4 regions of the Pandoraea sp. NPDC087047 genome follow, and region 3 is predicted to be linked to each of the others. Evidence: predicted binding sites of a transcription regulator. Region 3 holds the regulator's gene; each other region holds the start of a gene.

Region 1 (7,438 bases), on a different contig from region 3:
GCCAACCCGGATTCTCCGCAGGCTGTTGGCTAAGGACTCCTGTGCATAACTTGCACGGGCCGGCCTGCTATTGCCCGCGTTTTCTGCTGATGCGCTTACGCCGTAACGCCGAACCTTATGGCGGGGTTCTGTGTGTTTCGAAGTGAGTGTGCGCGTGCACGGGGAGGGGACCATGAACAGGTTCAAGGCGACTTTGGTGGGAGCGGCCGCAGCGGTCATGCTGTGCGGTATTTCGATCAACGCATCGTACGCCGCCGGTGGTGGCGGTGGGCGTGGCGGAGGCGGCGGTATCGGCTTCGGCGGTGGCGGCGGGCTCGGCGGGTTGGGCGCATTCGGCGGCCCCGGCGGTAACGGGACCGGCGTTGGCATTGGCGTGGGGGTTGGCATCGGCGGCGCAGGAGGCTGCGGCTGCGGCACCGGTGGTGGTGGTGGTGGTGGTGGTGGTGGTGGTGGTGGTGGTGGTGGTGGTGGTGGTGGTGGTGGTGGCGGTGGTGGTGGCGGTGGTGGTGGCGGTGGTGGTGGTGGTGGTGGTGGTGGTGGTGGTGGTGGTGGTGGTGGTGGCGGTGGTGGTGGCGGTGGCGGCGGCGGCGGAACCGGTGGCGGTGGCACTGGCGGTGGCGGCACCGGTGGTGGTGGCGCGAGCAGCGGCGGTGGCGGCGGAGGTATCGGTGTCGGTGGCCCTGGCGGTCGCGGCATCGGCGGCGCGGCCGGTGGCAATGGATTGGCGGCATTCGGTGGGCCTGCCGGTTTCGGCGGCGGCGGCGGATGCGCGATGAATGGTCAGGCTGGCGAGGAGCCCTGTCCCTGAACTGGCGGTGGGTGGGGCCTGCACGTGTTCGGCACAGCACGTGCAGGCGCTGGTCCCTGGCGTCTTCCTGACGATATAGCGAGTCTTTCAGGTTAATCGTCGGTACCTGATGCGACCGGCTGGCGGCCTATCCGTCAGCCGTGCCACCCCCCCGGCCCGCGATCAGGCTGTTCTCCCGGCGATGCGCCCCTTCGGAAATCCGAGGGGGCGTTTTTTTTATGATTTGCGCAGCCTATCGAAACGAGCGGGGGGATATCGAAATGCCGATTATGTATTTCGCGTAAACCCCCATTTATGGCAGCATCCGGGGTCTGGGTCGCGCAACGGCGCGATCGATGCGGACTCATCAGGTCCCCCGTCACTCGCACAGACGCTCAACAGGCGTCGAATCAAATAAGCAAAAGGAGAAATCGCTCATGCTGTCCCGTCAACTGATCAATGCGTTCCTCGGCGCAACGTTTGCGCTGGCATCCCTCGGCGCCTCGGCCCAGACGGCCGACAAGCCCCTCAAGGTCGGCACCATGGCCGGCTCGGACGCGCAGATCTTCGAAGTTGTGAAGCAAGTCGCTCACAAGCGCGGCCTCGAAATCAAGATCATCGAGTTCAGTGACTATGCACAGCCGAATGCCGCGCTCGACGCCGGCGATCTGGACGCCAACGGCTTCCAGCACAAGCCGTTCCTCGACAGCCAGGTCAAGGACCGCGGCTACAAGATCGTGAGCGCGGGCCTCACGTACGTTTCGCCGCTGGGCTTTTATTCGAAGAAGGTCAAGTCGCTCAAGGATCTGAAGAGCGGCGCGAAGGTCGGTATCCAGAACGATCCGTCGAACGGCAACCGTGCGCTGCTCCTGCTGCAAAAGGAAGGGCTGATCAAGCTGCGCGCTGGTCTGGACGGCAAGAACGCCACGCCGCTGGACATCGTCGAGAACCCGAAGAAGCTCAAGATCGTGGAACTGGAAGCCGCTCAACTGCCGCGCGCGCTGCAGGACCTGGACGCCGCGTCGATCAACACCAACTTTGCTGCACAAGCCGGTCTGGTGCCCAAGCGTGACGCCATCGCCATCGAAGATCTGAAGGGCCCGTACGCCAACCTGATCGCCGTGCGCACGCAAGACCTGAACAAGCCGTGGGTCAAGCAACTGGTCGACGCCTACCACTCGGACGAAGTGAAGCAATTCATCGACACGCAGTTCAAGGGCGCGCTGATTGCGACCTGGTAAGCATTGCGTTGATGTTCCATGCGCGTCGCGCGCATGGTCCGCAAGGAATGAAGCACCGGGATTTCGATCCCGGTTTTTTTATGCCTGCGCCGTTCGCTAGTCGCCACGCCGTTTGCCATGCGTTTGACTAGAATGGAACCGTAATTCCTATCGACAGGAGGCTTCCATGTCCATGATCAATGTCTCGATGATGCTGGTGGCGCTGCTCGTCGGCTTCGCGATCGGCATGCTCGTGGATCACTTCTGGGTGACGCATCACGACGAGCCGTCCGAGCACAAGCGGCTGGACTGGCATGAGATGTGGGAGCGCATCCGTCACCAGCACTGATTGGCCCGATTGGGCCAATTGGGCCGGCTTGGCCGGTGCTGATTTCCCCTGCCAGCAGGGCGGTACCGGCCGCTTCAGTCGTTAGTGCGAAGTTTGCGCCAGAGCGTCGAGCGGCTGATGCCGAGCGCTTCGCAGGCCGCGTTGCGATCGCCGCCGCACGCCGCCAGCGTGGCGTGGATGCGCGCAAGTTCTTCGGCCGCCCGGCGTTCGCGTCCCGTGAGCGGGGCGAACGGTGGCGCTTCGACGTCCTTGCCCGCTGCTCCCGTCATTCCCCACCCCAAGTCAGGGATTTTCCGTCCCCCGTTCGTTTTTGAAACATCGAACGCGAACGTCTCCTGCATCGTCCCGAGTTCCGGGGCAATCTCAATCAAGCGTGCCCGGCCGATCTCTCGCGCGTCGACCACGTCGGCGCAGACGACGGCGATGCGCTCCAGCAGATTCTCCAGTTCCCGAACATTCCCCGGCCAGCGATAGGCGGCGAGCAACGGCAGCAGCGACGCCTGCAAGGCATCGACACTCATGCGCGCCCCGGCGCGGGCGAGCGCGCGCTCCAGAAAGAGCGGGGTGAGGCGCGGCAGATCGTCCATGCGCTCGCGTAAGGGCGGCAACACCATGCGCAGAATGTTCAGACGGTAATAAAGGTCTTCGCGAAACACCCCGGCGGCGACTTGCTGACGAAGGTCGCGGTGCGTGGCGGCGATGACGCGCACGTCGCAGGGCACGGGCTCGTTGGCCCCGAGACGTAGGACTTCGCGCTCCTGCAACACCCGCAACAAACGCGTTTGCAGCGGCATCGGCATCTCGCCGATTTCGTCGAGAAAAATGGTGCCGTTGTGCGCCGTCTCGAACAGACCGGCCTTGCCGCCGCGCCGCGCGCCCGAGAATGCGCCGTCTTCGTAACCGAATAGTTCGCTCTCGAGCAGCGTCTCCGGAAACGCGGCGCAATTGATCGCGACGAACGGATAGTCGTGGCGGCGGCTGGCGTTGTGAATGCCCTGCGCCAGCAACTCCTTGCCCGTGCCGCTCTCGCCATGCACGAGCACGGTCGAATCGGTCCGTGCGTAACGCCGCGCGAGGGTGCGAACCTGTGACATCGCGGCCGAATCGCCGATCAGATCGTCCAGACGGTAACGCGCCACGAGATGCCGCGGCCGATGACGCGAGCGCAGCGACCGGTCCACGCGCGCAAACGACTGCGAGTCCTGACAGGTCAGCAACGCCCCGGTCAGCGTGCCCTGATCGAGCAGCGGAATGCGGTTGACGACCCACGTCTTGCCCGCCATCGACACGATCGATTCCAGTTCGGCACTCGCACTCTCCAGCGTGCGGGCGATGTCGAGCGCCGGAGCAATCGCGTCGAGCCGGTGGCCGACGGCATCGGCGACGGGAATGCCGAGCATGCCCGCCATCGACGCATTGATCGCTTCGATGCGCCCGTCCAGATCGACAGCGGCCACGCCTTCGTGCAAATGCCGCAACACCGTATTGAGACGCTCTCGCCGCTGGGCTTCGATGCGCCCCACGCGCGCGACTTCCAGCGCGGTGTCGAACGCCGCGCGCACCGAATCCTGCGAGTAAAGAAAGATGCCGGTGAGCCCGGCACGCTCCGTCAGTTGCGTGACAAGCCCCGGGCCGACGATGGCCTCGATGCCTTCGTCGCGCAGCCGGTGAACGAGATCCTCGGCGTTCTGAGCGTCGACGTAAGTGTGCTGCGCGATGTCGAGATGGAAGGCGCTTTTGAAGCGCTCGAACTCCTGGGCGGGGCGCGCATACGACACCAGTGCGATTCGGGAATCGGGCGAGGAAGACGGCAGCGAGCGCCTTGCGCGGGCCAGTGCGTGCATCACGTCGGACCCCGTCACCTTGACCAGCACCACCGGCAACGCGAGGCGCTCGCGCAGGAAGTCGCCGTGCGAGCCAGCGGCCACGACGCCGTCGACGCTCCCGGCAGGCAGACTCTCCAGCGCGTCGACGAGCGCTTCGTACCCCTTGTCGACGATATGAACGTCGGCCAGCCCGGCGTAGTCCGGCGCAATGTCGCGATACAACTCACCGAGCTTGCTGATGCCGACCGCCCAGATCACCGGTTTTCGCGCGGCGGGCGTTGACCCGGCGCGTGACAAGCCTGCGGCGGTCGCGGGCAGGCGCGGTGGCAAATCTGCGGGCATCGAGTTCGGCATGGCGGGGAGCGTCGGCAAGTGCGCGGCGGCGGTCGCAGGCAGTGAACGTTATCGTATCATGATGAAACCTGAAATTTCATTGATGTATCAAAATGAAACATCGTGCAACAAAACATCCGCAGAAAGCGTTGAATTTCAACTTGACGTAAACGTCACATCAGCGAAGAATTTCCTTCGATAAATGAAGGCGTTAGATGCCCGGAAATCTCCACAGACGCGAAAAGCCGATGGCGGCGCGCGCCGGGGCGCATCGCTGGCACGCGCATTGCTAACGATGTAGCCATAACTATCCGTGACGATGCGTGACTCGCCGTAGCCGATGCATGACGGGCACATATCGGGTGACATACCGCGACTCAACCCGGTGCGCGCAGGTGAGTCAAGAGCACCGCCCGCACCCCACACGACCGAGGGACTCAAGTGACGCAAACCATTCGTTCGGCCGGCGCCGCCTTCCGCGAGGCCGTCAAGACCGAGCAACCGTTGCAGGTTGTCGGCGCGATCAACGCCAACCACGCGCTGCTCGCCAGGGCGGCCGGTTTCAAGGCGATCTATCTGTCGGGCGGCGGTGTGGCCGCCGGCTCGCTCGGCCTGCCCGATCTGGGCATCTCGACGCTCGACGACGTGCTCACCGACGTTCGCCGCATCACGGACGTGTGCGATCTGCCGCTGCTCGTGGACGTCGACACCGGCTTCGGCCCGTCGGCATTCAACATCGCCCGCACGGTGCAGTCGCTCATCAAGTTCGGCGCAGGCGCGATGCACATCGAAGATCAGGTCGGCGCGAAGCGCTGCGGCCATCGTCCGGGCAAGGCCATCGTGAGCCAGCAGGAGATGGTTGACCGTATCAAGGCGGCGGTCGATGCGCGTACCGACGAGAATTTCGTCATCATGGCGCGCACCGATGCGCTCGCCGTCGAAGGGCTTCAGGCCGCCATCGACCGCGCCTGCGCGTGTGTCGAAGCCGGTGCCGACATGATCTTCCCCGAAGCGATGACCGAGCTGCCGATGTACCGCCAGTTCTCCGACGCGGTCAAAGTGCCGGTGCTCGCGAACATTACCGAATTCGGCTCGACGCCGCTGTTTACTGTCGAAGAACTCAAGAGCGCGCAGGTCGGTCTGGTGCTGTACCCGCTCTCCGCGTTCCGTGCCATGAACAAGGCGGCCGAGAACGTCTATCACACGATTCGTCGCGACGGCACTCAAAAGGCGGTGCTCGACACGATGCAAACGCGCGCCGAGCTCTATGAGAGCATCGGCTACCACGCTTACGAACAGAAGCTCGACGCGCTGTTCGCACAACAGAAATAACGAACCCCTGATCCTGGAGGAATGAACATGAGCGAGACGACCGCCACCGGCTTCAAGCCCAAGAAATCCGTCGCCCTGTCGGGTGTGACCGCAGGCAACACGGCCCTGTGTACCGTGGGCCGTTCGGGCAACGATCTGCACTATCGCGGCTACGACATTCTGGATCTGGCGCAGACCTCGGAATTCGAAGAGATCGCCTATCTGCTGGTCTACGGCAAGCTGCCGACGGTAGCCGAACTGCGTGGCTACAAGGCCAAGCTCAAGTCGCTGCGCGGGCTGCCGGCCGCCGTCAAGGACGCGCTCGAAGCCGTGCCCGCCGCCGCTCACCCGATGGACGTGATGCGCACGGGCGTGTCGGTGCTCGGCACCGTGCTGCCGGAGAAGGACGACCACAATATTCCGGGCGCGCGCGACATCGCCGACCGCCTCATGGCCAGCCTCGGCTCGATGCTGCTGTACTGGTATCACTACAGCCAGAATGGCGTGCGCATCGATGTGGAGACGGACGACGATAGCATCGGCGGTCACTTCCTGCACCTGCTGCATGGCGTGAAGCCGTCGGACCTGTGGGTGCGCGCGATGCATACCTCGCTGATCCTGTACGCCGAGCACGAATTCAACGCGTCGACATTTACCGCACGCGTGATCGCGGGCACGGGCTCGGACATCCACTCGGCCATTACCGGCGCCATCGGCGCACTGCGCGGCCCGAAGCACGGCGGGGCCAACGAAGTGGCGTTCGAAGTCCAGAAGCGTTACGACTCGCCGGACGAAGCCGAGGCCGATATCCGTCACCGCGTCGAGAACAAGGAAGTCATCATCGGCTTCGGCCACCCGGTCTACACCGTGAGCGACCCGCGCAACAAGGTCATCAAGGAAGTCGCGCACGAGTTGTCGAAGGCGCAGCAGAACACGGCGATGTACGACATTGCCGAGCGTCTGGAGTCGGTGATGTGGGACGTCAAGAAGATGTTCCCGAACCTCGACTGGTTCAGCGCCGTGAGCTATCACATGATGGGCGTGCCGACCGCGATGTTCACGCCGCTGTTCGTGATCGCGCGCACGTCCGGCTGGAGCGCTCACATCATCGAGCAACGCATCGACAACAAGATCATTCGTCCGAGCGCCAATTACTCCGGTCCGGAAGACCGCCAGTTCGTGCCGATCGAGAAGCGGTAAGACATGAATATCGAATACCGTAAATCCCTGCCCGGGACGTCGCTCGACTATTTCGACGCGCGGGCTGCCGTCGAGGCCATCGCACCGGGCGCTTACGACACGCTGCCGTACACGTCGCGCGTGCTGGCCGAAAACCTGGTGCGCCGCTGCGATCCGGCGGCGCTCACCGACTCGCTCCGGCAACTGATCGAGCGACGTCGCGATCTCGACTTCCCGTGGTTTCCGGCCCGCGTCGTGTGCCACGACATTCTCGGCCAGACCGCGCTGGTCGATCTCGCGGGCTTGCGCGACGCCATCGCCGCACAGGGCGGCGATCCGGCGCTCGTCAATCCGGTGGTGCCAACGCAGCTCGTGGTCGATCACTCGCTGGCGGTGGAGTGCGGCGGCTTCGATCCGGATGCTTTCGCGAAGA
Region 2 (7,438 bases), on a different contig from region 3:
CCGTCGATCAGCGTCTCGCGCCAGGCGACACGCTTGGTCATGGCCCGACGCGCGTCGCGATACTCCAGCAGCGACACGTCGCGCGGCAGCGCCAGCGCCGTATGCAAGCGCTCCAGCCAGTCCGCGTCGGGCTGATCGTCGGCAGCCGTCACGACGATGCGGTCTTCGCCCTCCAGACGCACCGCCGCAAAACGCCGCTCGGCGAGCAACGGCTGCACGGCGGCGTGCAATTGCAGCGCGTTGCCACGACGCACCGCGGCCACACGCCAAGGCAGCGTGAGCGGATCGACACGCACTGCCGCGTGTTTAAGCTCCGGCTGCTTCGAATATTTGTCGACGGCGCCGCAGGTCGTGTCGTTCACGCCACCGCCGCCGAGAAACTGGCCGCTCCAGTGCATCGGCACGAAAACGGTGCCCGAGGCGACGTCGTCGCTCACCGTCAGCATCAGCACGCGTTGGCCGCGACGGCTTGAGAGCCGCACGAAATCACCCGCACGCAGACCGCGACGCGCGGCATCCGCCGGATGCATCGTCAGCGCCGGCTCGGGCGCGTGCTCGAACAACTGCCCTACGCGCCCGGTGCGGCTCATGCCGTGCCACTGATCGCGCAGCCGTCCGGTAACCAGACGCAGCGGGTGACGCGCGTTGATCGGCTCGGCGACCGGTTGATACTCGAACGCGTGAAATCGCGCGCGGCCGTCGGCCGTGGCGAACACGCCGTCCTCGTAACGGCGCGCGAATCCCTGCACCGCACCTGCCGGGAACGGCCACTGTTGCGGCCCGCGCCGCTCAAGCAGGTCGTAATCGATGCCGCCGATGTCGAGGTCGCGACCGACCGTCAGCGAGCGATGCTCGTCGAAGATGCGCTCAATCGAGTCGAAGACGAATGGCTCGGGCGGCACGTCGAGCCTCAGTGCGAGACGTCGCGCCACTTCGCTCGCGATCCACCAGTCGGCGCGTGCTGCGCCGGGTGCTGGCACGGCGGCCCGTACACGAGAGATGCGACGCTCCGAGTTCGTGACCGTGCCCGCCTTCTCGCCCCAACTGGTGGCGGGCAGCAGCACGTCGGCGAAGGGCACGGTGTCCGTCTGATGAAAGGCCTCCTGCACCACAACAAACTCCGCCGTTGCCAGCGCCTCGCGCACGCGCGCACTGTCGGGCATCGAATGCACGGGATTCGTGCAGGCAATCCAGACCGCCTTGATGCGGCCGTCGCGCACGGCGTCGAACATCTCCACCGCGGGCAGCCCCGCCCGGTCGGACAGCCCTTGCACGCCCCACAACTGCTCGACTTCCGCGCGATGCACCGCATTGCCGATATCGCGATGCGCCGCGAGCATGGTGGCGAGGCCGCCGACTTCGCGCCCGCCCATGGCGTTGGGCTGACCGGTGAGCGAGAACGGTCCCGCCCCGGCGCGCCCGATCTGGCCGGTGGCCAGGTGCAGATGAATGAGCGCCAGATTCTTCTCGGTGCCGTGGCTCGACTGATTCAGGCCCATGCAATAAAGCGAGAGCGCCGCCGGGCTTTCGCCGAACCAGTCGGCCGCCTGACGCAACGCCGACGCCTCGATTCCGCAGATGTCCGCGACGAGTTGCGGCGGATAAGCGCGCAGCACTTGCTTGAGCGCGTCGAACCCCTCGGTATGGGCGTCGATGTAGCGGCGGTCGATGCGTCCTTCCCAGATCAGGTGATGCAGCATGCCGTGAAACAGCGCCACGTCGGTGCCCGGCACGATGGGCAGATGCAGATCGGCCATCGCCGCCGTGTCGGTGCGGCGCGGATCGACCACGATCCAGCGAATCGACGGATCGGCCGCCTTCGCCGCTTCCAAACGCCGGAACAGCACCGGATGCGCATACGCCATGTTGCTGCCCGCAAAGATCACCGTGCGAGCGGCTTCGAGGTCGTCGTAGCAGGTGGGCGGGCCGTCTGCGCCGAGCGCCATCTTGTAGGCGCTCACCGCACTCGACATGCAGAGCCGCGAGTTCGTATCGATGTTGTTGGTGCGCACCAGCCCTTTCGCGAGCTTGTTGAAGACGTAATAGTCTTCCGTGAGCAACTGGCCCGAGACGTAGAACGCCACGGCGTCCGGTCCGTGGCGGCGGATGACGTCGGCAAAGCGCGACGCCACCGTCTCCAGCGCGGTGTCCCACGTCGCGGGTGCGCGTGCGGCATCGCGTGCGCTGCGCAACTCAGGCATCAGCACGCGCCCGGCGAGCGACTGAGCGGTGAGTGGCAGCGTCATGCCCTTGCTGCACAGACGCCCGTAATTCGCCGGATGCGCGGGGTCGCCCTGCACACCGACGATGCGCTCGCCGTCGCTCTCGACGAGCATGCCGCAACCGACACCGCAATAGCAGCAGGTAGTTTGCGTGATGGTTGTCATGGGGGGCTCCGGCGCTCGGGAAGTCCAGAGAGATCAGGCCGCGACCGTCTCGGCGGCGTCGGCACTCACTGTCTCGTCAAACGACAGATACACCTCGCCCGCGTCGACCCGCACGGGGAACCGCTGTGCGCAACCCACATCGGGCGCGCAGGCTTCACCCGTCGTCAGATCGATGTTCCAGGCGTGCAGCGGACAGGTGACCTTTTCGCCGTGCACGATGCCTTGCGAGAGCGCGCCGCCCTTGTGCGGACACTTGTCGCGCAACGCGAAGACGTTATCGCTCTCGGTACGAAAGAGGGCGATATCGCCGCTCGGATGCGCCAACACCCGCGTGCCCAGACGCGGAATCGCGTTGACGTCGCACACATGCAGCCAGATCGGTTGGGATTGGGTCATGGTGATCTCCTTAGGTATTCGCCGCTTCGGTCGCCGCTTCGGTCGCCGGCGCCGCCAGCGGGGCCAGCGGGGTGAGCGGCCGGTACTCGCTGGCTTGCGCGCCGTCGATGCGCGCTTGCCACGGATCGGGCAGGCCGTCGAGCGAGAACAGCAGCCGCTCATAGAGGGTGCGACGGTTGGCGGCGTCCTCGACTACGCGCTGCTTCACATAGTCGAGACCGACACGGTCGATGTAATGCACCGTGCGATCGAGGTAGTAAGCCTCCTCGCGATACAACTGAAGGAACGCGCCGGTGTACTCCTTGACCTCCTCGGCCGTCTTCACCTTGACGAGGAACTGCGCGACTTCGGTCTTGATGCCGCCGTTGCCGCCCACATAAAGCTCCCAGCCCGAATCGACGGCGATCACGCCCACGTCCTTGATCCCGGCTTCGGCGCAATTGCGCGGGCAGCCCGAGACGGCCAGCTTCACTTTGTGCGGAGACCACATGTTCGCGAGCATCGTCTCCAGATCGATGCCCATCTGCGTGCTGTTCTGCGTGCCGAAGCGGCAGAATTCACTGCCCACGCACGTCTTCACCGTGCGGATCGACTTGCCGTACGCGTGCCCCGACGGCATGCCCAGATCGCGCCAGACATTCACCAGATCGTCCTTCTTCACGCCCAGCAAGTCGATGCGCTGACCGCCCGTGACCTTGACCATCGGAATCTGGTACTTGTCCGCCACGTCGGCAATGCGGCGCAACTCGCTCGCGTTGGTGACACCGCCCTTCATCTGCGGGATGACGGAGAACGTGTTGTCCTTCTGGATGTTGGCGTGCACGCGCTCGTTGACGAAGCGGCTTTGCGGATCGTCCACCGCCTCTTTCGGCCACGTGCTGAGCATGTAGTAGTTCAGCGCGGGACGGCACGTCGCGCATCCGTTGGGTGTGCGCCATTCGAGGAAGTCGAAGGCGGCGCGGTGCGTGGTGAGACGATGCTCGCGCACGGCGCGGCGCACGTCGGCATGCGAGAGGTCCGTGCAACCGCACACGGCCTTTTGCTTCGGGGCGGCGTCGTACGTCGAGCCCAGCGTGCTCATCAGAATCTGTTCGCACAGCCCGGCGCAGGAGCCGCACGAACTGGCGGCCTTGGTGTGCTTCTTCACCTCGTCGAGCGTGAACAGGCCCTTCTCGGTGATGGCCTTGACGATGGTGCCCTTGCACACGCCATTGCAGCCGCAGACCTCGTCGGTGTCGGCCATCGCAGCCGCTCGGCTCTGCCCTTGCGTGCCCACGTCGCCCACACTCGACTCGCCAAACATGATGCTGCTGCGCAACTCGCCCAGCGCGCGCCCTTCGCGCAGCAGCTTGAAGTACCACGCACCGTCGGCCGTGTCGCCATACAGACACGCGCCCACGAGCTTGTCGTCGCGAATCACGAGCTTCTTGTAGACGCCGCTTGCCGGGTCCGACAGCACGATTTCTTCGGTGCCTTCGCCACCGAGAAAGTCACCTGCCGAGAACAGATCGATGCCCGTGACCTTGAGCTTCGTCGAGAGCACCGAGCCGCGATAACTGCCGATGCCCATGAGGGCGAGGTGATTCGCACAAACTTTGGCCTGCTCGAACAACGGCGCGACGAGACCGTACGCCACGCCACGGTGGCTCACGCATTCGCCCACGGCGTAGATTCGCGGATCGTAAGTTTGCAGGGTGTCGGACACAACGATGCCACGCGAGCAATGCAGCCCCGCGGCTTCGGCCAGCGTGGTATTCGGGCGGATGCCCGCGGCCATCACGACGAGGTCGGCGGCGATCTCGTCACCGTTGCTGAACTTCACGGCGCGCACGCTGCCGTGGCCGTCGTCGAGAATTTCGGACGTCTGATGCGACAAACGGAACGCGAGGCCGCGCGCTTCGAGCGACTGTTGCAGCAGCTTGCCCGCCGTGCTGTCGAGCTGACGCTCGAGCAGCGTCTCGGCCAGATGCACCACGGTAACGTTCATGCCGCGCAGCTTGAGCCCGTTGGCGGCTTCCAGCCCGAGCAGGCCGCCGCCGATCACGACCGCATGGCGCTTGAGCTGCGCCGTCTCGATCATGATCTCGGTGTCGCGAATGTCGCGGTAGCTGATTACGCCGTCGAGATCCTTGCCCGGCACCGGCAGGATGAACGGGCTGGAGCCCGTGGCGATGAGCAGCCGATCGTAAGGCGCTTCGGTGCCGTCGGCACAGCGCACCACGCGGCGCGGACGGTCGATCTGCGTGACTTCCTTGCCCAGATGCAGCGTGATGCCCTTCTCGGCATACCACTCCAGCGAATTGAGCACGATGTCCTTGAACGCCTGTTCGCCTGCGAGCACCGGAGAGAGCAGGATGCGGTTGTAGTTCGGATGCGGCTCGGCCCCGAACACGGTGATGTCGTACTGCTGCGGGGCGATCTCCAGCAGCTCCTCGAGCGTGCGAATGCCCGCCATGCCATTGCCGATGACGACCAGACGAGGTTTGCGCATGGGGTCTTCTCCTGTTGCAGCGCCTTGAGCGCCCGAAAAACAAAACGGCGTCCATCCGTGCCGGAGCACAGAGGGACGCCGTTGTCCTGTGGGGTTCTCGCCGGCTGTCCCGCCTGACGTCGCCCCTGAATTCATTGCCGGCGACGCCTTTGCCGCTGGCGTTATAGCTAACGCAACAAGCGTGCCAGGCCGGACATCATCATCGGCAAAGCGTTGCCGGATAAGGAGAAGAAGGCGGGTTGTCTATGGGAAACGCCCGAAAAGCTGGCGGAATCTATTGCACCGCACCAGTGCGTCGCGGTGCGCCGCCCGACGCATATGCACCACGATGATGCGCCGCGCCGGGGCGATCAGCGCGACGTCGACGGCATCGACGGCTTGTGCCCGCTCACCTGCGCGCCCGCATCGGCAGGCAGACGCACGCCATCGATCAGCGCGAGCAGTGCGATCGCGCCCATGACGACGAACGTCCACCGGAAACTGGCGGTGCCGAACGGCGTCGCCCCAGCGACTTCGGTGATCTTGAGCACGAGCGCGCCGAGGGCGATGCCCATCCCGGTCGTCATCTGCTGGAGCGCGGAAAACAGGGTGCTCGCGCCACTCATGTCGCTGGGCGGTACGTCGGCAAAGCCCATCGTCGCGAGCGTGGTGAATTGCACCGACCGGCAGATGCCGCCGAAGAGCAGCACCAGCGCGATGACCCACAACGGGGTCGCTGGCGAGAGCAACGCGCACATGGCGAATCCCACGGCCACCAGCACGCCGTTGCCGAGCAGCACGCCGCGAAAGCCGAAGCGTCGCAGGATCGGCGTGGTCGCAGGCTTGATACCGAGGTTGCCCGCGAAGAGCGCGAGCATCAGCAACCCGGACGTCACCGCACTCATGCCGAACGCCAGTTGGAACATCAGCGGCAGCAGAAACGGTGCGCTGCCGATGGCGATGCGAAAGAGCGAACCGCCCCACACCGTCACAGCAAAGGTCTGCACGCGCAGCGCACCGAGATTGATGAGCGGATGGGGCGTGCGCACGAAGTGGCGAATCGACCACGCCATCGCCAGCAGTCCGACGGCCAGACACGCGATCACCATCGGCCAGTCGGCAGGTGTGCGGCTGGCAAGCTCGACGCCGAACATCAGCAGACTGGCTCCGACGCCGCTGGCGATGAACCCCGACAGGTCGAACGGCTTGCGCTGTCCCGGCGACGGCTTGACCAGCCACAGCGCCGCCACGAACGCGGCAATGCCCAGCGGCACGTTGATGAGGAAGATCCAGTGCCAGCTCCATGTCGACGAAATGAAGCCGCCGAGCGCCGGGCCGAGCACCGGCGCGGCCAGTCCCGGCCAGGTGATCGTGGCGATGGCGCGCACCAGCGTAGGCTTCGGCGTATTGCGCAACACGACCAGCCGGCCGACGGGCACCATCATCGCGCCCGCCAGTCCTTGCAGCACGCGGCACAGGGTGAACATGTCGAGACTCGTACTCATCGCGCACAGCACCGAAGCCAGCGTGAACAGCGCAATCGCCGAGGGGAAAACGCGGCGCGGGCCAAGCCGGTCCGCCAGCCAGCCGCTCGCCGGAATGAACGCGGCGAGCGCCACCAGATAAGCCGATAAACCGATCGAGAGCTGCGATGGCGCGACGCCGAAGTCTGCGGCCATCGCGGGTATCGAGGTGGTGATGATGGTCGCGTCGAGGTTCTCCATGAAGAACGTCGACGCCACGAGCAATGGCAACGCAGTCTGAGACGCCGTCAGCGCAGTCGTCGCACCGGGCGGCGCGGGCTGGGGCGATGCAGGGGACGACTGATGCGACGGGGACGGTTCGGACACGACGGCTCTCGGGGGCAGCGAACGCCAGCGAGTGTATTACAACCGCCGCGCCGCCGCTGCCGGAGATTGAGCGCCGCCAGTCTTGAGTCTTGTGTTGCGGCGCAGCGATCGGGCTGTTCAGCCGTTCAGCTTCAATCGTCCTGCATCAGAGCGCGCCCGATGATCAGTTGCTGAATCTGCGTGGTGCCTTCATACAGACGCAGCAGTCGCACGTCGCGATAAAAGCGCTCGACCTTGTACTCGTTGATGTAGCCTGCGCCGCCGTGCACCTGCACGCCGCGATCGGCCACGCGTCCGACCATCTCCGTGCAGAACAGCTTGGCGCACGACGCTAG
Region 3 (7,438 bases):
TGCCCTCAAGCGCAGCACATGAAGCTTCCCCCGAAACCGTGATGAAAGACTCTCCCAACGACTCCGCCGCCAGCACGCTCGCGCAAACCTTTGCCGAGCGCCTGATCGCCTGGCAGGCCGAGCATGGCCGCCACGATTTGCCCTGGCAAAACACGCGTGACGCTTATCGCATCTGGCTCTCCGAGATCATGCTTCAGCAAACGCAGGTCGCCACGGTGATTCCGTATTACGCGCGATTTCTGGCGCGTTTTCCCGACGTCGCCGCACTGGCGAGCGCTCCGCAGGACGACGTGATGGCGCTCTGGAGCGGCCTCGGCTACTACTCTCGCGCGCGCAACCTGCACCGTTGTGCGCAAGTCGTCGTGGCCGAACATGGCGGACGTTTCCCGTCGGACCCCGAGACACTTGCGACGCTACCGGGCATCGGCCGCTCGACGGCGGCCGCCATTGCCGCCTTCGCTTACGACGCGCATGCCGCCATTCTCGACGGCAACGTCAAACGAGTGCTCGCACGCGTATTCGGCATTGAGGGCTTTCCAGGCACGCCGAAGATCGAGCGCGAAATGTGGACGTTGGCCGAATCGTTGCTGCCGCAGCGCGATTTGCCCGCCTACACGCAGGGCATGATGGATCTGGGCGCAACGCTGTGCGGACGCGGCAAGCCGCGTTGCGGCGAGTGTCCGTTCGATGGCGATTGCGTCGCCCATGCAACGGGACGCGAGCGTACCTTGCCGACATCCAAGCCGAAGAAGGTGCAGCCCGAGCGTTATGTCGATGTCCTGGTGATTCGTGCGGGCGATCGCGTGTTGTTCGAGCGGCGTCCCGATAGCGGCATCTGGGGCGGTCTGTGGAGTCTGCCGGAGCTCACGCCGCCGACCGACGCCCGCGATGCGGACGATGCGACGCTACGCGAGCGGCTCACCGCGCATGCGGCCGCGCTGGGGGTGAAGCAGGGGACGGTCCAGTCGCTGGTGCCGCTGCATGGCCTCACGCATGTCTTCACTCATTTCAAACTTCACTTGCGGCCGTGGATGGTGACGTTGTCCGCGGCATCGGCCAAATCGATCAACGACGCATTGACGTCGTCGAACCATTCGCATCGTGCCTGGCTGGACGGGGCAGGGGTGACGGCAGCGGGTTTGCCTTCGCCGATCCGAAAAATTGCCGACGCCCTGTCGCTGCACGTGACGGGCGACGGCCAGCTTTCGCTACCGGCCTGAAGCGGGCTGGCGGGGCTGGACGATCAGCTCGATTCAGCCCATCCCGCCGATTCAGTCGATTCAGTCGATCACTTCGCGTCGATGGGCGCGAGTTCGCGGTGCCGCACGAGCACGCTGGCTTCGTTACGAAAGCGCTCGCCAAGCGTCTCGGAGATAAACACGGAGCGATGCTGACCGCCGGTGCAGCCGATGGCGACCGTCAGATAGCTGCGGTTGTCGCGCATGTAGCTCGGCAGCCATTTTTTCAAATAGCTGGCGATATCGTTGATCATCTCGTCGACTTCGGGAATGGCCGACAGGAAATCGATCACCGGCTGGTCACGCCCGGTCAGCGGGCGTAACTGCAGGTCGTAATACGGATTGGGCAGCGAGCGGACATCGAACACGAGATCGGCATCGAGCGGCACGCCGTGCTTGAAGCCGAACGACTCGAACATCAGCGTAAGCCCCGTCTGATCGTGCTGCACGAATTTGCGAATCCAGCGGCGCAACACACTCGCACGCAGATTGCTGGTGTCGATCTGGTGGCCGAGTTCGGTCACGCTATTGAGCATCTCGCGCTCTTTTTCGATGGCTTCGACGAGCGAGCCGGTCGCCGAGAGCGCGTCTTCGTCAGCCACGGAGAGCGGATGACGACGACGTGTCTCGGAGAAGCGCTGCACCAGCGTTTGCGTGGTGGCGTTGAGGAACAAGACGCGCACGTCATGGCCGAAACGGCGCAGGCCACCGATGATCGGGGGGAGGTCGGCGAGCGAGCCGCCGCTGCGCGCATCGATGGCGACCGCGAGACGTGTGTAGTTCTGCGTTTGGAGATAGACGGCGAGCTCAGGCAGAAAGCGCGACGGCAGATTGTCGACGCAGTAATAGCCCGCATCCTCGAGGACATTCAGGGCGAGTGATTTGCCCGAGCCGGATACACCGGTAATCAGTACGATCTTCATGACATTTCCCGAATACAACCCTCATGGTAAGCGATTGTGTCGTACGGGTGTCGAGCGGGAAAAAACGAGGCTGTTCCCCCCGTTTTTTTCCTGAGTTTGCGTGAAATCCTGTCGTGCAAACGAAAACGGCGCCCGCGAGGGACGCCGTCAGGCAAATGGCGGTGAAAACCCCGTCTCAGGCTGCCGGTGCGTTCGACAGACACGACTTCATGAACGCCTTGCGGTCGTCGCCCTTCTTGCCGCTGGCTTGCGCGTTACAGGTCTTCATCTTTTCCTGCTGCGTCTGCTTGGCGGCCGGTGCGGCGCCCCCAGCGGACAGGCATTGTTTCATGAAGGCTTTGCGGTCGTCGCCAGTCTTGCCGGTGGCCTCCTTGTTGCAGGCCGTCATCTTGTTCTGCTGCGAGTTGGCTGCCTTGGGGGCGGATGCCGTCTGGGCAAACACGGGCGATGCGAGCAGCGGGGATACCAGGAGCAATGCAGCGAGTGCTTTCTTCATGATCGTCTCTCCATAAGGTCGACACGCACGGGCACGGGGATGGACCGCGTTGCGATTACAACATGATAGAAAACGCGCCGCAATCGCGCGGCGTTGACAGAAAACCGCAAAAGTTGCGGTATACCCGCAGGTTTGGGAAATGGGGGGCGTCGCCGTACGTGGCGACATTATTGCCCTATGCCACATGCCGTGCGGCAGTGGTTCAGAGCAGTTTGCCTTCGGCGTCGTCCGAATCCTTCATGGCCTGATGCTGGCGGGCCATGAAGTCCTTGAGCGTATCGATGCCGCGCAACTGCAAAATCGTGTTACGCACGGCGGCTTCGACCAGCACGGCGAGGTTTCGCCCGGCCGCCACCTGCAAAATCACCTTGTTGATGGGCAGGCCGAGTACATCCACCGTTTGCGCTTCGAGCGGCAAACGCTGGAATTCACCGTCGGGGCGGCGCACCAGCTGAACGATCAGCTTGAGCTTCATCTTCCGGCGTACGGCCGTTTCACCGAAGATCGTCTTGATGTCGAGCAGGCCCAGACCGCGCACTTCCAGCAGGTTTTGCAGCAACGGTGGGCAACGGCCCTCGACGAAATCCGGCCCGAGGCGCACGAAATCGACCGCGTCGTCGGCGACCAGGCCGTGGCCGCGGCTGATCAGTTCCAGGCCAAGCTCGCTCTTGCCGAGACCGGAGTCGCCGGTGAGCAGCACGCCCATGCCCAGAATATCGATGAAAACGCCGTGCATCGTGGTTCGCGGGGCGAACACACGCGAAATGTACATGCGCAGGCTGTCGATGACCGACGCCGTCTTCAACGGCGTGGTGAACAGCGGTGTGGACGAGCGGGTACAGCGCAGCACCAGATCGGGCGGGACTTCATGGCCGTCGGCAACCACGAGGAACGGCGGCTCCAGCGCGATGACTTCGCCCATGTGCCGCTTGCGGTTTTCTTCCGTCAGCCGCTTGTAATAGTCCAGTTCAGCCTCACCGAGCACCTGAATCCGGTTCGGGTGGATGAGGTTCAAGTGACCCACGAGGTCGGCGCTGGAGGTGGCATTGGCCACGCTCTCGGGCGTGAAGCCGCGCTCCCATCCCTCGTGGCCGGTCAGCCACGACAGGCGCAGCGCCGCGGCGTTGTCGTCGAAAATGCTTTGCGCGTTGATGCCGGTCAGTTCCACCGCGTCGCCTCGTTCGGTTGGATGTGAGAGCTACTGAATTCGTCTGTGTTCGCGGGCGGTTCGTACCGGGTGGCGGCGGCTCAGGGCTGCCAGTTCGCGAGCGCGGTATGGATTTCGTCGGCGCTGGCTGCGCTGGTCAATGTCTCGCGCATCGAGCGATCGGAGAGCAACTGCGCAATTTCCGACAGGATCTCCAAATGCTGCTGCGTCGCCTGCTCGGGCACGAGCAGGAAGAACAGCAGGGAAACCGGCTGCCCGTCGGGGGCTTCGAAAGGAATGGCATCTTCGAGGCGCACGAACGCTGCCATCGGATGCTTCAGGCCTTTGATGCGGCCGTGGGGAATCGCCACGCCTTCGCCGAGCCCGGTCGAGCCCAGACGCTCGCGGGCGAAGAGGTTGTCGGTGACCAGGGCGCGCGACAGGCCGGCATTGTTCTCGAAGAGAAGACCGGCTTGCTCGAAGACACGCTTCTTGCTGGTGACAGACAGTCCAAGCAGGATGTTGGACGCAGGTAAGAGTTTGACTAAACGGTTCATCTTGTAATGCGGGCGAACGCTTAGTCGCCCTCCAACCCCCGATTGACCTCGCATTATAGACCACCCGCTGCCGAGCCCGCGGCAATACACGGAACTGCGCGGAACCATACAAAAGGGGCCGTTCAACGGCCCCGCGGTGGGTGATGCCAGACTTACGACAGACGGATATGCGCTCGGGTGGTTCCGTGCGGGTTTTCGTCAGTGTCAGCCAATGCGACTACCACGCCTGGACAGAGTTATTGCAGCGGTTCCGCCTCGGGAGGTTGCTGGTGCTTGATGGCCTCGCGACCGTGATCCTGAACCTTATCCTTGTACTGCACTACCTTGCGGTCGAGCATGTCGATCAGCTTGTCGATGGCGGCATACATATTTTCGTCACACTTCTCGACGAAAATTTCCTTGCCCTTGAGATACACGGTGACGCTGGCGATCTGGCGTCCGGCCTTCTCCTTGGTCTTGTCGACAGAGAGGATCACCTCGGCGCCGATGAGCTGGTCGAAATGCCTCAACACGCGTTCGAGCTTGTTGACGACAAATTCGCGCAGGGACGGCGTGAGTTCGAGATGGTGTCCACTGATCTTCAGATTCATAGCTGCTCTCCTTGCTGAAATGCCGAAGTGCAGGCCACGTCATCAGCGACGCTGGCTAGCGGGAGTGCGAGCCATTGGCATGACGCAATGTCGCACTGCGGCGTTATGCCCCAGCGAGCCAACATGGCACACCAGGACTGTCCTACAAAGATTTGCGCAAGTTCACTGCGGGGATTCGCATCGCCTCGCGGTATTTCGCGACAGTGCGCCGCGCCACCACAAAACCTTGCTCTGCCAGCAGTTCCGCGATACGGCTGTCGGAAAGGGGGCTCTGCGGGTCTTCTGCTCCTATGAGTTGCTTGATGAGTGCGCGGATGGCAGTCGACGAAGCGGCGCCCCCGGCTTCCGTTGCCACGTGAGATCCGAAAAAGTACTTTAGCTCAAAAGTTCCGAATGGAGTGAGCATGTACTTACTCGTCGTCACCCGTGAAATCGTGGATTCATGTAAACCCAGCGTATCAGCAATCTCGCGTAAAACCAAGGGCCGCATGCCGATTTCGCCATGCGTGAAGAAGTTCTTTTGACGCTCGACAATGGCCTGCGCCACCCGCAGGATCGTATCGAAGCGCTGCTGGATGTTCTTGATGAGCCAGCGGGCTTCCTGCAACTGCTGTTGGAGGTTGCCGGTCCCCGGATCGTTCCGGTTGTTTCGGAGAATGCGCGCGTACATTTCGTTGATGCGCAGGCGCGGCATCACTTCGGGATTTAGCTCGGCGAGCCACCCGCTGCTGCCCTGCTTGCGCACGAGCACGTCGGGTATGACGTAGTCGGCCTGCGGCGAGCCATAAGCGGCGCCGGGGAACGGGTCGAGGGACCGAATCAGTTGATGGGCGGCGCGCAGGCCGTCTTCGGTCACCCCTAGCAGGCGGCGCAGACGCGTGTAATCGCGCGCGGCGAGCAGTTCCAGGTGATCGGTGACGATCCGCAGCGAGAGCGTGCGCACGCCGCTGGCGGGCAGACGCTGGAGCTGCAAACGCAGGCATTCCGCGGGGCTGCGGGCCCCGACGCCGGCCGGATCGAAACTTTGCAGCAGGGCGAGCGCCGCGTTGATCTCTTCGGTCTCGAGCGCCAGTTCTTCGGGCATGTCCGCCTCGATCTCGTCGAGCAGGGTGCCGAGATAGCCGTCTTCGTCGAGCGATTCGATCAGGAATTCCACCAACGCGCGGTCGCGCGGGCTGGCCTTCGTCAGGCGCAACTGGGCCAGCAGGTGTTCGCGAAGATTGGGATGATCGATGTGCAGTTGCGGACGGCCGTTGTCGTCGTCGTCCGACGCGCTACCTGAGCGGGCGAAGTCGTTCAGACTCCAGTCGCCGCCGTTGTCCTGCGCGTTGTCGTCGAAGCGGGCTTCGCCGTCGAGTTCGCGCGATTCGTCGTGACCGTTGGCGGTCTCGGGGCCGTTATTCGTGCTGCTGAGCGACGTGCTCCGCTCGTTTCGCAGCGACCCGTCCGTGCCCACACGAACCGAGCCGGCGAGCCAATCGTCCTCGCGCTCGAGCATCGGGTTCTGGGTGAGGGCGTGCTCGACTTCCTGCTGGAGTTCGAGCGTCGACAGTTGCAACAACCGGATCGATTGCTGCAACTGGGGCGTGAGGGTCAGGTGCTGCGAGGTGCGAAGTTGAAGAGTCGGTTTCATAGCGTGTCTCGCCTTCATTGTAGAGGCTTTGTCACGTCAACGGAACCGGCCCGGCTGCCTATCGAAGGCAGGGTTTACATGCGGAAAATTAGCTTTACATCCGGAAATTTTCGCCCAGATAAACGCGCCGGACGCTTTCGTCGGCAACGATCTGGTCAGGCGTGCCGGCGGCGAGCACCGAGCCTTCGCTGATGATGTAGGCGTGATCGCAGATGCCGAGCGTCTCGCGTACGTTGTGATCGGTAATCAGGACACCGATACCTCGGTCCTTCAGGAAGCGAACGATACGCTGAATTTCCAGCACGGCGATCGGATCGACGCCCGCAAACGGCTCGTCGAGCAAAATGAAGCGCGGCTGCGTCGCCAGCGCCCGCGCGATTTCCACGCGACGGCGCTCGCCGCCCGAGAGCGACATGGCCGGATTCTCGCGCAGATGGCTCACCTGGAGTTCGTCGAGCAGCGCTTCAATGCGGCGTTCGATCTCGTCGCGCTTGAGCGGTTTGCCCTGTGCATCGATCTGCAATTCGAGCACGGCGCGAATATTGTCCTCGACCGTCAGCTTGCGAAATACCGACGCTTCTTGCGGCAGATACGACACTCCCATACGGGCGCGCTCGTGAATCGGCAGTTCGCTGATACGGTTGCCGTCGAGCTGGATTTCGCCGTCGTCGGCGGGCACCAGACCCACGATCATGTAGAACGACGTCGTCTTGCCGGCACCGTTCGGCCCGAGCAAACCCACGACTTCACCGCTTTTCACGTCGAGCGAAACGTCCTTGACGACGGTACGTGCGCCGTATTGCTTCTTGAGCGAGCGCACGACGAGCGCGCTGGGCTTGCCCGAAGGCGCGGTA
Region 4 (7,438 bases), on a different contig from region 3:
GCTGCGCCTTCGATGACGGCCGTGCGGATGAGGATCGGCAGCGCGAGCGCGGGCAGCGCCACGATAAAGGTCTTGCCGATGACGCCCCAGGGCGCGCGACGCGCGGCGCTCGGCGCTTCTTTGCGCGAGCGGGCGAAGCACACCACGACGATGGCGAGCGTGGCGATCACGGCGGGCAACAAACCGCCGACGAAGAGCGCGGTGATCGACACACCGCACACGGCCCCAATGGTGATGAGTACGAGACTCGGCGGAATCGTCTCCGTCATCGCGCCGGTGGCCGACAGCAACGCAACGAGGTCTTCCTGCTTCGAGCCCCGTCGTTGCATCTCAGGAAAGAGCGCGGGGGCGACGGCCGCCATATCGGCCGCCTTCGAGCCAGAGATGCCCGACACCAGGAACATGGCCCCGAGCAGCACGTATTGCAGGCCGCCGCGCACGTGTCCGAGCAGCGAGGCCATGAATTCGATCAGGCTGCGCGCGAGCCCGCTCATTTCGATGAGGGCGCCGAGCAGCACGAACAGCGGCACCGACAGCAGCACGAGGCCGGACATGCCCTCGTCCATGCGGCTGACGACGATCTGCAACGGCGCATCGGTCACGAGCGCCAGATACGCCAGCGTTGCCGTACCGAAGGCAAAGGCAATCGGAATGCCGCCCGCCACGCACGCGCCCACGATCAGCACGAAGAAGATCAGCAGGTTGTAGTTGCCCATCGCAATGAGCGCGGGACGCCCGAGCCAGAGGGCAGCGCCCAGCGCGGCGACGAACAGCACGCCCAGGCCGAACTGACGCAGGCTGGAGCAGCGCGCCATGCGCGAAATAGCGGCAATGAGCATGAGTGCGGCGCCCACCGGCAGGGCGGCGGCGCGCAGCCCGTCCGGAATTTCGAGCGCCGGCGTGGTGATGTCCATCTGTTCGATGGCATGCGTGTACGCGGGCATGATGATGAGCGCGACGAACACACAGACCGTGAGCGCGGCCATGGTCTGGAACCAGTCGCGCCACGCGGCGGGAAGTTTGTTGACGATGGCGGACAAGCGCATGTGCTCGCCCCGGTCGAGGGCGAGCACGGCGCCCAGCATCGAGAGCCAGATGAACAGAATCTGCGCGAGCTCGTCCGACCAGGTGAGGGGATTGTCGAACCCGTAACGCGAGATCACGCCCGCGAGCAGGATGAGAGTCTCCGCCACCACCAGCAGCACGGCAGCCGCTTCGGTGACTTTCATCACCGCGCGGTTGACATGGCAGAAGAGGCGGGCGAGCGCGTGCGTGGGCTCGGCCGTCATCGTCAACGTTTCCATTTACGCGAGCTTCCCGGTGTACTTTTCCAACATGGCCCATGCCTCGTCGCCGAACTTCTTGTGCCACTCGGCGTAGAAGCCTGCGGAGCGCAGCTTGTCGCGGAACTGCTCGTTGTTCGGTGCGTTGAACACGAGACCTTTCTGCTTGAGCTCGGCCGTCACGCCGTCGTTGAGCTTTCGCACGTCGTCGCGTTGCGCCACGGCGGCGGCGTTCACGTTGGCGGTGACGATGTCCTGCAGGTCGCGGGGCAGCTTGTCCCACTTCTGCTTGTTGGCGAGGAACCAGAAGCCGTCCCACATATGGTTCGTCATCGACACGTACTTCTGCACTTCGTAGAGCTTCGCCGTGGTCAGCAACGCCAGCGGGTTTTCCTGCGCTTCCACAATATGCGTTTGCAGCGCCGAATACACTTCTGCGAAGTTGATCGACGTGGGCGACGAATCGAACGCACGGAACATCGACGTCCACAGCGGGCTCGTCGGCACGCGAATCTTCAGGCCCTTCAGATCGGCCGGCGAATTGATCGGACGGCTGCTCGTCGTGATCTGGCGATAGCCGTTCTCCCAGATCTTGTCGAAGGCGAACACCGTCGTCTTCGCGATCTGCGCGCGCACGTGAGCACCGAGATCGCCGTCCATGGCCGACCACACCTGGCTGTAATCCTTGAACGCGAAGCCCACGCCCGAGATCTGCGCCGACGGCACGAGCGTGCCGAGAATCAGCGGTGAGAGCGTGAAGTAATCGATGGCGCCCGAGCGGATCTGACTCAGCATGTCGCTGTCGGAGCCGAGCTGATTGTTCGGGTAGATCTGGAAGTCGACGCGGCCTTTCGATTGCTCTGCGATCTTCTGCGCCATCTCCTTGGCGCGAATGTTCATCGGATGACTGACCGGGAGGTTGTTGGCGAACTTCAGCGTGAATTCGGCAGCGTGGGCTTGCGTCTGATACAAGCCGGTCGCGGCGGCGGCCGATGTGGCGGCCACAACCTTGATGAAGTGGCGGCGATCCATGGTGCTCATACTGCATGTCTCCTGTTTATAAGTTTGGTGACTGCGTCTGAAGCGCGAGACATGCACGCGTGTTGCCGTGCAACGTCCCGGCCAACTCGGAAGGCAATGCGCGAGGTTCGCGCGCTGTGCCGGTAGTGCGGCTCGCAAGTGGCTGGATCATCTTACGCAAATCGAATGCCAGTTCGGGGCCCGAACGGGAAAACCCTTACGTTGTTAAGCATTAGTGAAATCCCGTGCTTCTTGCCGGCATGGCCGCGCCATGCGTTATCAGGTGGAACAAGCCTCCTGCCGCGGCGCACGGCACGCGGCGTGCTTTGCTGCACATGCGATGGAGCTGCAACGGGGGGGCAGACCCCCTGTGACACCTGTCGCATTTCGGGTTCGCCTTGCGACACCTGTCGCATCCTCATGCGCGAGACATGCGACAGGTGTCGCACGCGCTCACGTCGCCGAATTTTTGCTGCGGCACAGCAAACTTGCCGCCTCCGATCTCGCTTCCCTTGCCGCCGAATTCACTTGATGCAGCGGTGAATCCCGCTTTACGCTTACGTCAATTGCGAACGCGCCACAAGCGCGAGGTGTGGATGGAACGCGCAATGACGACTGAATGAGCTGTCGACGTGACAGACGTGGCTTGTGTCTCGGTCTGGCATCGAAATTGCTCACCGGAGTCTGGATGACCCCATTTTTCCGGAGACACTTCATGGTTGCTGCATGCCTTACCGGCTGGGCCCACTCCCAGTTCGGCAAACTCGATAACGTCGATGCCGAAGTCTTGCTGGCCGACGTCGCTCAAGCTGCACTCGACGACGCGGGCCTCGCGCCCGAGCAGATCGATTCCATTCACGTTGGCACTTTCAATGGCGGTTTCCTGTATCAGGACTTTCCGTCGTCGCTCGTCTTCAACCGGATTCCCGGTCTGCGCTTCAAGCCCGCCACGCGCTACGAAAATGCGTGTGCGACGGGATCCGCCGCCGTGCATGGCGGGCTGCAATCCATCGAAGCGGGCAAGGCCACGCATGTGCTCGTGATCGGCTTCGAGAAGATGACCGAACTCGCGACGCCGCAGGTCGGCGAAGTTCTGCTCAAGTGTTCGTATGCGCGCGAGGAGGCCGGCATTCCCGGAGGCTTCGCAGGTGTATTCGGCACCATCGCGCAGGCGTACTTCGAGCGGTATGGCGACCAATCCGACGCACTGGCACGCATCGCCGCGAAAAATCACCGCAATGGCTCGGTGAATCCGTACGCCCATATGCGCCGCGACTTCGGTTATGACTTCTGCCGCAACGTCTCCGAGAAGAACCCGTTCGTGGCCGGCCCGCTCAAGCGCACCGATTGCTCGATGGTGTCCGACGGTGCGGCGGCACTCGTGATTTCGAAGGCCGACGTGGCGCGCACGATGCCCAAGGCCGTCGGCTTTCGCGCGGCGGTGCAGGTCAATGATTACCTGCCGCTCTCGCGTCGTGATCCGCTGGCGTTCGAAGGCGGGCAGCACGCCTGGCGTCAGGCGTTGGGTGTCGCGGGCGTGTCGTTGAAAGACTTGTCGCTGGTTGAGACGCACGACTGCTTCACCATTGCAGAACTGATCGAGTACGAGGCGATGGGACTTGCCAAGCCCGGGCAGGGCGCGAACCTGCTGGCCGAGGGATTGACCGAGAAGAACGGTTTGCTGCCGGTCAATCCGTCGGGAGGCCTGAAGGCGAAGGGGCACCCGGTGGGCGCGACGGGCGTGTCGATGCACGTCATGGCGGCAATGCAACTCACGGGCACTGCGGGTGAGATGCAGATCCCCGGCGCGAAACTCGCGGGCGTCTTCAATATGGGCGGCGCGGCGGTGGCGAACTACGTGAGCATTCTCGAAGCGCGCTAAGCGCACCAAGGAGATCGCAGACATGCTCAAGAAGGTCATGAATCTCGGCCGCCTGCTGGCCGACGTTGCACGTCGTCATCCGAACGAACCCGGCGTGATCGTCGGCGACAGGATCCACACATGGGGCGAGATCGACGCCCGCGTGAACGCCGCCGTCGACGCCCTGCGCAAGCTCGGCGTAGGAAAGGGCGACAAACTGCTGGTGCACTCGCGCAACAACCTGCCGATTTTCGAGAGTGCGTGGATCGCCTTTCGACTCGGCGCTGTCTGGGTACCGACGAACTTTCGCATCACCGCGCCCGAGGCCGCCTATCTGGGCCAGTCGAGCGGCGCCAGCGTCATGATCTACGACGCAGGCTTCGCGGGCCATGTCGACGCCGTGCGCGCGGCGTCCCCGGCCTTGCGCCATGTGATTGCGCTGGGCGCGCCGCGCGCGGGCGAATTGCATTACGAGACGGTGGTGGCCGAACATGCGGGCGCGCCGTCTTATGAAGCGGAAGTCGAGTACGAGGATCCCTTGTGGTTCTTCTACACGTCGGGCACGACCGGGCATCCGAAGGCAGGGGTGCTCTCGCACGGGCAGATGGCGTTCGTTGTGACCAACCATCTTGCGGATCTGATGCCCGGCATCACATATCGCAGCCGCTCGATGGTCGTGGCTCCGCTCTCGCACGGTGCGGGCATTCACGCCATCGTCAACACTGCGCGCGGTGCGGCGAGTGTGCTGCTGCCCGGCGAGAAGATGGATGCGCAACAGGTCTGGCAGGCCATCGAGCGTCATCGCGTGGACAACATGTTCACGGTGCCGACCATCGTCAAGATGCTGGTCGAAGATCCGGCTGTCGATCAATACGACCACAGTTCGCTGCGGTTCGTGATCTATGCCGGTGCGCCGATGTACCGCGCCGATCAGAAGTACGCCCTGCAAAAACTCGGGCGCGTGCTGGTGCAGTACTACGGGCTGGGCGAGGTGACGGGCAACATCACGGTGCTGCCGCCGTGGCTGCATGGCGAGGACGACGACGCACCCGATGCGCGCATCGGCACCTGCGGGCTGCCACGCACCGGCATGGAGGTGGCGATCCTTGACGAGCAGGGCGCGCGTCAGCCAGCATTCGCCTCGGGCGAGATCTGCGTGCGCGGTCCGGCCGTCTTCATGGGCTATCACAACAACCCGGACGCCAACGCCCGCGCATTCAAGGACGACTGGTTCCACACCGGCGATCTCGGGCATGTGGATGCGCAGGGTTTCCTGTACATCACGGGCCGTGCGTCGGATATGTACATCTCGGGCGGCTCGAACGTCTATCCGCGCGAGATCGAAGAAGCGTTGCTCACGCACCCGTGTGTATCCGAGTGCGCAGTGCTTGGCGTGCCCGACCCCAAGTGGGGCGAGAGCGGGCTCGCAGTGGTGGTGGCCCGGGAAGGCATGGCCGCACAGGCCGACGAACTGCTCGGACATCTCGAAGCGCGTATTGCCCGCTACAAGTGGCCGCGTCGCTTCGTGTTCTGGAGTGCCATGCCCAAGTCGGGCTACGGCAAGATCGTGAAGAAGCAAATCAAGACGATGCTCGAAGAGCAAGGAGACTATCGACTATGAAACCTGCGCTTTCACGGGTCTATCGACATGCAGGCGCCCCCACGTTACCCCGTGTGGAAGACTGCGTGTTGAGCGGGCAGCACGAACTGCGCGTGACGATCCGGTCTGGTGCGAATCTCGGCGAGTCCTTACGCGCGGCGTTATCCCGCTATGCGTACGGTGGCGGCGTCGGGCGGTTTTGCGCGGGTACCGCGCGAGGCCTGCGGTATCACCTGATCGAGAACACGACAGATGCGCAGCGCCCCTTCGGGTATGGGGCGCCACTCGACGAGACACGCGAGGTCGACCTCATCGGCGGCGCGATCACGGTGGGCCGCACGGCCGACGGGGCCACGCTGCTGCACTGCCATGCGGGGTTTTCCGATCCGTCGGGTGAGCTGCACGGCGGTCATCTCATCCTCGATCACACATGGGCCGGCGACGAGCCCGTGGTAATTCGCCTGTGCCTGTTCGCACACGGCGGCTACGTGACCGGAGACGATGAGGAAACGCGGTTTCATCTGTTGCGTCCCGTTGCCGGAGGTGTCGCATGAGCACCGCGCTGGATGTGCCCATCGCCATCGAGAACGGCACCCTCGGCAGGCTGGTCGTGGCCCGTCTCAAACCGAATCAGGACCTGACGGAAAGCATCGAAGCGCTGTGCGCCGAGCATGCGATCTCGCGCGCCATCGTGCGAGGCGCGGTCGGCAGTCTGATCGATGCGCGGCTGGCCTTCCGCGCGGGAGACGGTTGGCGAGAACAACGGGTAAGCGGCCCCGGCGTGGAGATCCTCAACGTGTTCGGTGAAGTCGATGCACGGTCGCAAGCGACTAACGCGCGGCCGATGCTGCACGGCATGGTGGCGGACACGGGCGGGCGCATGTACGCCGGCCGCTTCGTGCGCGGCGGCAATCTCTCGTTCATCACCATTGAGGTGACGTTGCAGGAGTGGTTGCCGGCATAGCGATTACCCACCATTCATTGCAAGACAAACGGGGAGCCTGCGGGCTCCCTGTTGCTTTTGGATCGCGCCGAGTCGATATCGAAAGCGAAGGTTCCGGGAGGGAAATGGGTTGTATCCCATTGCGGCTTGGGGGATTTCATAGGGCGAATTTATTAAGGATTGCATAGGATAAAGCGTGGCGCCGCCATCGGTGTAACGGCGGAAGCTACCAACGGCGACGGGTACGACGAGTCGCTAAAGATGGGTGAGGTCGTCTCACCACAACCTGCCGGATCAGAGGTGTCTTGCCGGCCGCCTTTAATTAATCTGCTTAAGAGGGAAACATCATGATGAATGCAGTCAAGAAGTCCGCCTGCGTATTCGCTGTGCTTGCAACTACCTCCACTGTGGTAATGGCCCAGAGCGTTGATTTGAAGGTTATCGGCACGATCGCGCCGACCGCATGTACTCCTACCCTGAGTGGGGGAGGGGTGGTCGATTACGGTGTCATTTCTGCTGCATCGTTAAAGAAAGACGCCTATAAGGAGCTTGAGAAGAGAGTGCTGGACATCGCCATCACCTGTGATGCGCCCGCAAAGGTGGCGTTATATGCCATTAACGGTCGTCCCGCTTCGGCTGCAGGTACCACTGAAAGCGGAGGGTTTGGCGGGCGGATACCTGTTGGTGTTTCTGCCGAGCAGGGAAACTGGGTTGTCGGTCTGGGATTGGAT

What was found. Region 3 encodes sigma-54, which starts transcription at its own class of promoters, with help from an activator protein. Its sites were predicted from a motif close to TGGCANGNAANCTGCTTT; they were not measured.
Region 1: prpB (methylisocitrate lyase) is a predicted target of sigma-54. The motif match lies at 4,791-4,808, and genes of this name have one in related genera.
Region 2: nirB (nitrite reductase large subunit NirB) is a predicted target of sigma-54. The motif match lies at 5,444-5,461, and genes of this name have one in related genera.
Region 4: ACIPHM_RS12125 (acetyl-CoA acetyltransferase) is a predicted target of sigma-54. The motif match lies at 2,963-2,980, and genes of this name have one in related genera.

Annotation. Positions count from the first base shown of each region.
Region 1 is NZ_JBIUZU010000006.1:328,589-336,026, reverse strand. Features, by position in the region: gene ACIPHM_RS14030 (hypothetical protein) at 363-776, shown strand; gene ACIPHM_RS14025 (MetQ/NlpA family ABC transporter substrate-binding protein) at 1,225-2,028, shown strand; gene ACIPHM_RS14020 (hypothetical protein) at 2,195-2,356, shown strand; gene prpR (propionate catabolism operon regulatory protein PrpR) at 2,431-4,440, opposite strand; gene ACIPHM_RS14010 (hypothetical protein) at 4,421-4,717, shown strand; gene prpB (methylisocitrate lyase) at 4,957-5,847, shown strand; gene prpC (2-methylcitrate synthase) at 5,875-7,026, shown strand; gene acnD (Fe/S-dependent 2-methylisocitrate dehydratase AcnD) at 7,030-7,438, shown strand, end outside.
Region 2 is NZ_JBIUZU010000005.1:484,844-492,281, reverse strand. Features, by position in the region: gene ACIPHM_RS12425 (molybdopterin-dependent oxidoreductase) at 1-2,387, opposite strand, end outside; gene nirD (nitrite reductase small subunit NirD) at 2,421-2,783, opposite strand; gene nirB (nitrite reductase large subunit NirB) at 2,794-5,274, opposite strand; gene ACIPHM_RS12410 (MFS transporter) at 5,625-7,103, opposite strand; gene ACIPHM_RS12405 (acyl-CoA dehydrogenase family protein) at 7,235-7,438, opposite strand, start outside.
Region 3 is NZ_JBIUZU010000003.1:171,930-179,367, forward strand. Features, by position in the region: gene mutY (A/G-specific adenine glycosylase) at 42-1,220, shown strand; gene rapZ (RNase adapter RapZ) at 1,289-2,161, opposite strand; gene ACIPHM_RS06360 (PsiF family protein) at 2,337-2,657, opposite strand; gene hprK (HPr(Ser) kinase/phosphatase) at 2,860-3,825, opposite strand; gene ptsN (PTS IIA-like nitrogen regulatory protein PtsN) at 3,906-4,415, opposite strand; gene hpf (ribosome hibernation-promoting factor, HPF/YfiA family) at 4,598-4,951, opposite strand; gene ACIPHM_RS06380 (RNA polymerase factor sigma-54) at 5,094-6,602, opposite strand; gene lptB (LPS export ABC transporter ATP-binding protein) at 6,679-7,438, opposite strand, start outside.
Region 4 is NZ_JBIUZU010000005.1:417,242-424,679, forward strand. Features, by position in the region: gene ACIPHM_RS12115 (TRAP transporter large permease subunit) at 1-1,289, opposite strand, end outside; gene ACIPHM_RS12120 (TRAP transporter substrate-binding protein) at 1,305-2,324, opposite strand; gene ACIPHM_RS12125 (acetyl-CoA acetyltransferase) at 3,019-4,185, shown strand; partial or broken gene ACIPHM_RS12130 (acyl-CoA synthetase) at 4,196-5,785, shown strand; gene ACIPHM_RS12135 (hypothetical protein) at 5,782-6,318, shown strand; gene ACIPHM_RS12140 (PPC domain-containing DNA-binding protein) at 6,315-6,728, shown strand; gene ACIPHM_RS12145 (DUF1120 domain-containing protein) at 7,055-7,438, shown strand, end outside.